DNA from 3 places in the Aquipseudomonas campi genome. Region 2 is predicted to be linked to each of the others. Evidence: predicted binding sites of a transcription regulator. Region 2 holds the regulator's gene; each other region holds the start of a gene.
The links. The regulator FliA, encoded in region 2, starts transcription of late flagellar genes. The targets are predictions, from matches to a motif close to CTAAAGTTTNNNNNNNNNNNGCCGNTAA.

Region 1 (2,265 bases), 630 kb from region 2:
CCGAAGTGGCTGGCAAAACCTTCCAGCTTGTCCAGCGCGTTGCGCTGCTCGAAGGCCTCGGCATACAGCTCGATGGCGGCATAGGCGGTGTAGCAGCCGGCACAGCCGCAGGCGGCTTCCTTGGCGTGCTTGGCGTGCGGAGCCGAATCGGTGCCGAGGAAGAACTTGGCGCTGCCACTGGTGGCGGCATCCAGCAGGGCTTCCTGATGGGTGTTGCGTTTGAGGATCGGCAGGCAATAGAAGTGCGGACGAATACCGCCGACCAGCATGTGGTTGCGGTTGTACAGCAGGTGGTGGGCGGTGATGGTCGCGCCCACCTTGCTCGATGCGGCGTTGACGAACTGCACCGCGTCACTGGTGGTGATGTGCTCGAACACCACGTTCAGGCTGGGGAAGCGCTCGACCACGCGGACCAGATGCTCATCAATGAAGCGCTTCTCGCGGTCGAACACGTCGACCTCGGCGCGGGTCACTTCACCGTGCACCAGCAGCGGCAGGCCGACTTCGGCCATGGCTTCCAGCGCCGGGAAGATCTTGTCGATACTGGTTACCCCGGAATCGGAGTTGGTGGTGGCGCCGGCCGGGTAGAGCTTGGCGGCATGCACGAAGCCACTGGCCTTGGCGCTACGCACATCTTCGGCCGAGGTGTTGTCGGTGAGGTACAGCACCATCAAGGGCTGGAACTGGCTGCCGGCGGGACGGGCGGCGAGGATGCGCTGGCGGTAGCCATCGGCCTCGGCGGTGTTGCGTACCGGTGGTACCAGGTTGGGCATGATGATGGCGCGGGCAAAGGTGCGCGCAACGTCGGCAACGGTGTGTGGCAGTACAGCGCCGTCGCGCAGGTGAATATGCCAATCGTCGGGGCGCAGCAGGGTAATGCGGTCGGACATGGAGGATTCCAGGCGGGTAAAACGTGCTCGCATGCTACCGGAAATGGTCTTCGCCGGCACGGCTATCAAGTTTTCCCGAGGCTGACCGATACTTCAGGGGAATGCCGTTTCTCCGTGTGGAGCCTGTCGTGCGCCAACCCTATCTGACCCTGCTGAGCGTGCTGACCTGCCTATCCCTGGGCCAGCCTGCTGCGGCCATCACTTTCCAGACGCGCATGGAAAAGGTGGAGTGGAAAGTCGAGGGCGACAAGTTCGAGTGCCGGCTGTCGCAGCCAATCGCGGATTTTGGCAGCGGCGAGTTCGTCCGCCGCGCGGGCGAGCAGGCGACATTCCGTCTGAAGACCCGCGAGCGCTGGCTGGGAGCAGGCTCGGCGACCTTGCTGGCGGCGGCTGCGCCCTGGCAACCGGGGCGTGGTGATATCAACCTCGGCCCGGTCAGCGTGGTGGCGGGTGAGGTGCCGTTCAACAGCTCCCAGGAACAGGCCGGGCGCCTGCTCACCGGTCTGATGGAAGGGCGCAGCCCGCTGGTCAAACACCGCACCACCGCGGGTGGTGACAGCCTCGATGTGCGCCTGCTGCCGGTCAAGTTCAACCAGGCCTACAGCGACTACCTCAAGTGCACCGCCGGCCTGCTGCCGGTCAACTTCGACCAGATTCGCAAGGCACAGATCGGCTTTCCCGGTGGCGGTTCAGCGCTCGATGATCTGGGGCAGGCCAAGCTGGAGATCATCCTCGGTTATCTCAAGGCCGACCCCAGCGTCAATCGCATCGAGCTGGATGGCCACTCCGACAACAGTGGCAACCGCCTGACCAACCGCGATACCTCGCGACGGCGGGCGATTGCCGTGGAGGAGTACCTCAAGGCCAGTGGCGTGCCCGCCGAGCAGATCGTCGTGCGCTTCCACGGCGAACGTTACCCGCTGGTGCCGAACAGCAGCGAAAGCAACCGGGCGAAGAACCGCCGGGTGACCATGACCCTGTCCCGAGAACCGGTCGCCGAACCGGCAGAGGAGGCGGCTCCAGCCCCGGCGGAACCTACCCCGCCAGCCGAGCCTGCGGCCACTTCCTGAGTTCGCCAGGCTGCGTCGCGGCCGCTGCGAAACAGGAGCAGACCCTAAATAAATCTGTCGCTTTGTCGCCAGTGCCTGTCGCGCCCCTGTAAATCGCCGGGCGCGGCCGGTAGAATCGCGGGTTTTCCGTACAACCCCGTGGAGTTGATTGGCATGGCGGACGTTAAGAAGGTAGTTCTGGCCTATTCCGGTGGTCTGGATACCTCGGTAATCCTCAAGTGGCTGCAGGACACCTATGAATGCGAAGTGGTGACCTTCACCGCTGACCTCGGCCAGGGCGAAGAAGTCGAGCCGGCTCGCGCCAA
Region 2 (2,265 bases):
TTCTGGCTGTCACGCTCGCTGTGAGCGAGGAACAGTTCGATACGTTTAGCCAACTCGCGGAAGGCATCGGCGCCCAGCTCGCGGCGCATGAACTTGCCCCAGTCGGCGCTGAGACTCTGCGCCTCGTCACCCAGGCCATTGACCAGCGGCGCGCTCTGCTCGACCAGATCCATGGTGCGGTTGGCCGCTTTCTCGGTCATCGTCACTACATAGGAGAGCCGTTCAGTAGCATCACTGATCTGCGAGATTTCCTGAGCGTGGGGATTACCGGGATCGATCTGAAAATTGACGATGGCGTTGTGCAATTCCCGCGTCAGCCGGCCAACTTCCTGATACAGGCCACGGTCGCGGGTCTGGTTGAGTTCGTGAATGAGTTGTACGGCTTCGCCAAAACGGCCTTTTTCCAGGCTGTCGACAAGTTGCGTTGCATGCATCTTCAGGGTCGATTCAAGCTCGCCCAGGGAGTCATCGTGTGCCATAGCGCCCTCGTGGCGAACATCAGCCATTAACCCGCTCGAAGATCTTTTCGATCTTCTCCTTCAGCACCTGAGCCGTGAACGGCTTGACCACGTAGCCATTCACCCCGGCCTGCGCGGCCTCGATGATCTGGTCACGCTTGGCCTCGGCCGTCACCATCAGCACCGGCAGGGTTTTCAGGCGATCGTCGGCACGCACCGCGCGCAACAGGTCGATGCCGGTCATGCCGGGCATGTTCCAGTCGGTCACCAGAAAGTCGAAGCTGCCACTCTGCAGCATCGGCAATGCGGTCACCCCGTCATCCGCCTCGGCGGTATTGGTAAATCCCAAATCACGCAAGAGGTTCTTGATGATCCGTCGCATCGTCGAGAAGTCATCAACGATGAGGATTTTCATGTTCTTGTCCAAGTCGACCTCCGTACAGTCTTAAACGTCACCGGCCCCCGGAGACGCCGCAATCATGAAACCGGTAGCCCTTCAGCTGGCCCGCCACTCACCCAGACGCGCACGCAAACGTGCGGCGCACTGGCTGTGCAGTTGACTGACACGGGACTCACTGACTCCCAGGACCTCACCGATTTCCTTGAGATTCAGTTCTTCGTCGTAGTACAGCGCCAAAACCAGGCGTTCGCGCTCCGGCAAGTTGGCGATGGCTTCAGCCAGCGCCGACTGGAAGCGCTCGTCTTCCAGCTCATGCAGGGGTTCGGTCTGGGTGCTCCCGGTGTCTTCATGCATGCCGCCATGTTCACCGTCCTGCATCAGGTCGTCGAAACTGAACAGGCGGCTGCCCAAAGTGTCGCCAAGAATGCCGTAGTAATCCTCGAGACTCAATTGGAGTTCGGCCGCAACCTCTTGATCTTTAGCGTCTCGACCCGTGCGGGCTTCAATCTTTCTGATTGCGTCGCTGACCATGCGGGTGTTGCGGTGTACCGAGCGCGGTGCCCAGTCGCCCTTGCGCACCTCGTCGAGCATGGCGCCACGGATGCGGATACCGGCGTAGGTTTCGAAACTGGCGCCCTTGCCTCCGTCATATTTCTTCGAGGCTTCGAGCAGGCCGATCATGCCGGCCTGGATCAGATCATCCACCTGAACACTGGCCGGTAGCCGTGCCAGCAGATGGTAGGCAATACGCTTGACCAGCGGCCCGTAGCGCTCAATCAGCTGGTGCTGGGAATCCTGCGCCTGCGCCTTGTTGTACATACGGAGTCCACTGGCTGCTGCTGTCATACCGCCGTTCCCGCGATCGGTTGCTGCACCAAACGTTCGACGAAAAACTCCAGATGGCCGCGCGGGTTGGCCGGTAAGGGCCACGTGTCGACTTTCTGGGCGATCGCCTTGAACGCCAGTGCGCACTTCGAGCGCGGGAAAGCTTCATAGACCGCGCGCTGCTTCTGCACGGCCTTGCGGACTGACTCGTCGTACGGCACGGCACCCACGTATTGCAGGGCCACATCGAGGAAACGGTCAGTCACTTTAGTCAGCTTAGCAAAGAGGTTGCGACCTTCCTGCGGGCTGTGGGCCATATTGGCCAGAACACGGAACCGACTCATGCCGTAATCGCGGTTGAGCAGCTTGATCAGGGCATAGGCGTCGGTGATCGAGGTCGGTTCATCGCAGACCACGACTATCACTTCCTGGGCGGCGCGAACGAAGCTGACCACGCCATCACCGATGCCGGCAGCGGTATCGATCACCAGCACGTCGAGGTTGTCGCTGATGTCGCTGAAGGCCTGGATCAGGCCGGCATGCTGCATGGGCGTCAGTTGCACCATGCTCTGCGTGCCGGAA
Region 3 (2,265 bases), 1.4 Mb from region 2:
TCTGGGCCACCTCCTGAATCGCCGCGCTCATCTGGTGTACGGCAGTGGCGACCATGGTGGTCTGCTCGCCCTGGCCGGAGGCAGCATCGCTGACCTGGGCACTGATCGCGCTCATTTCCTCGGAGGCGGCGGCCAGCTGGATGGACGAGTCGCCGAGGTGGCGAATCAGCTGCTGGAAGTGTTCGAGCATGGCGTTGAACGCGGCGGCCGTGCGCGCCAGCTCGTCTTCGCCGGCGCTGTCGGCGCGCAAGGTCAGGTCGGAACTGCTCTGCACCTGGCCGATCAGGGCGCACAGGGCCTGCAGTGGGCGATTGATGGAGCGATTGACCAGCAGGCTGAAACCCAGCACCAAGGTCAGCGCCACCAGACCGATGGCGATGAAGCTGTTCTGCATGCCCTGATACTCGGCGGCGGCCGCCTCATGCAGCTTATCGCCTTCGCTGAGTTGCAGACGCACCAGGCCATCCAGCTCGGTGCTGAGCGGATCGAAGGTGGCATACAGGCGCTGGTTGAAGCTGGCCGTGTCCTCGTTGCGCAGGCCATCGCCGGCCTCGCCGAGCAGCTCCTGGGCCAGGCGGTCGGCCGCCGCCATCAGCGGTCGGGTACGGGCCACCCGACTGTCTTCCTCGGCGGTGAGGCGGGTCGCGGTGTAGGCGCCCCAGGCCTGGTCGATACGCTGGCGCGCGGCGCCGAAGGTCTGCCGCAGGGCGTTCTCGTCGAGCAGGCCGGCGCGGTGCTTGTGCAGGGCGTCGACCATGCTCACCGCGTAGGCGTCGGAGACTTCCTTGAGCTGGCTGATCGGCTGCATGCGGTCGATGAACAGCTCTTCGAAACTCTGGTTGATCCGCCCGGCGTTGCTCAGCGCCAGCAGCATCACCCCCAGCAGCACGGCCAGGGGCAGCAGGGCCAGCGCCAGCAGACGGCTGCGCACGCTCAGTTGATTCAGCATGATGGTTCTCCCGGATTGAAAAGCCGCCCCACGGACGGTGGCCCAGGCACTCTGCGGTGCCCTGGCAGCGGCTTCAGCGCGCCGCTGTGGTCAGGCTATCGGCCACGGCGCAGCGGCCTCTATCAGGGAAAACCTTAGATCCGCCGCGCAGCAGACTAGGCAAAAGGCAGTAGAGCCAGCCGATTCGTGCACGACTTGCTAGTCCCGCCCCAGCTCCAGGATGCGCTCGATCAGCCACTGCAAGGCTGCATCGCGCTGGCGCAGGCCGAGGCTGACGATATCCAGGTGGAAAGGTCCGAGGTCAAAGGGCAACTCGTGCAACTGCAACGGCAGCAGCTCGGCGAAGTAGCGCGCCAGGCGCACCGGCAGCACGGCCACCAGTTCGCTGCTGGCGACTATGTGCGCGGCCTGCAGATAGTTGGGCGTGGTGTAGACGATCTCGCGACTCAGCCCGCGCTCGCCCAGCCACTGTTCGACCATGCCGCGGGTCTGCCCGCCATGCACCCACAGATGACGCAAGCCGAGGAAGCCGTCCAGATCGAGGCCCGCCGCCAGCTGCGGGTGCTCGCGATGGGCCACCAGCTGCAGGGTTTCACTGACCCACTGCTGGCGCTGAAAGCGCACCGGCACCTGCTCGAAGCGGCCCAGCACCAGATCCAGCTCGCCCTTCTCCAGCGCCTCGCCCGGCAGGCTGGGCGACAGGTGCTGGATATCGATGCGCAGCCCCGGCGCGCGCTCGGCCAACAGCTTGAGCAGGCGCGGCATAAGGATCAGCTCGACATAGTCGGTCACCGCGATGCGAAAGCGCTGACGGCTGCTGGCCGGGTCGAAGGGCGCGCCCTCGCCGAGACTCTGTTCGATGCGCTGCAGGGCATCGCGGATCGGCGCTTCCAGGGCCAGGGCCCGTGGTGTCGGCTGCATGGCCCGGCCAACGCGCACCAGCAGCGGGTCGTCGAGCAGGTCGCGCAGGCGATTGAGCGCATTGCTCACCGCCGGCTGGCTGAGCGACAAGCGCTCGGCTGCGCGCGACACGTTGCGCTCGCGCAGCAGGGCATCGAGCACGCGCAGCAGGTTGAGGTCGAAGGTCAATATATTCACTTACTGAATTCAACTTATCACAAGACAAAATTTCCCAAATAGTAGCCCGGTACTTAAGGTGCGTCAGTTCCGTTTTGGGTGACTGACTTCTTCTGTGGGGGCGTTCGATGAGCAACAACTACACCATCCAGCAGGCTGCCGTGATCGGCGCCGGCACCATGGGCCGCGGTATCGTCATCAGCCTGGCCAACGCCGGCATCCCAGTGCTGTGGCTGGAC

Region 1: a site for FliA is predicted at 955-982, ahead of HNE05_RS12225 (flagellar protein MotY). Genes of this name have one in related genera too.
Region 3: a site for FliA is predicted at 1,045-1,072, ahead of HNE05_RS15545 (methyl-accepting chemotaxis protein). Genes of this name have one in related genera too.

What each region holds. Positions count from the first base shown of each region.
Region 1 covers NZ_CP053697.2:2,623,559-2,625,823, reverse strand. Annotated here, with positions in the region: gene pyrC (dihydroorotase) at 1-890, opposite strand, end outside; gene HNE05_RS12225 (flagellar protein MotY) at 1,019-1,960, shown strand; gene HNE05_RS12220 (argininosuccinate synthase) at 2,114-2,265, shown strand, end outside.
Region 2 covers NZ_CP053697.2:1,990,145-1,992,409, reverse strand. Annotated here, with positions in the region: gene HNE05_RS09215 (protein phosphatase CheZ) at 1-479, opposite strand, end outside; gene HNE05_RS09210 (chemotaxis response regulator CheY) at 499-873, opposite strand; gene fliA (RNA polymerase sigma factor FliA) at 955-1,704, opposite strand; gene fleN (flagellar synthesis regulator FleN) at 1,701-2,265, opposite strand, start outside.
Region 3 covers NZ_CP053697.2:3,356,507-3,358,771, forward strand. Annotated here, with positions in the region: gene HNE05_RS15545 (methyl-accepting chemotaxis protein) at 1-949, opposite strand, end outside; gene HNE05_RS15550 (LysR family transcriptional regulator) at 1,148-2,047, opposite strand; gene HNE05_RS15555 (3-hydroxyacyl-CoA dehydrogenase) at 2,155-2,265, shown strand, end outside.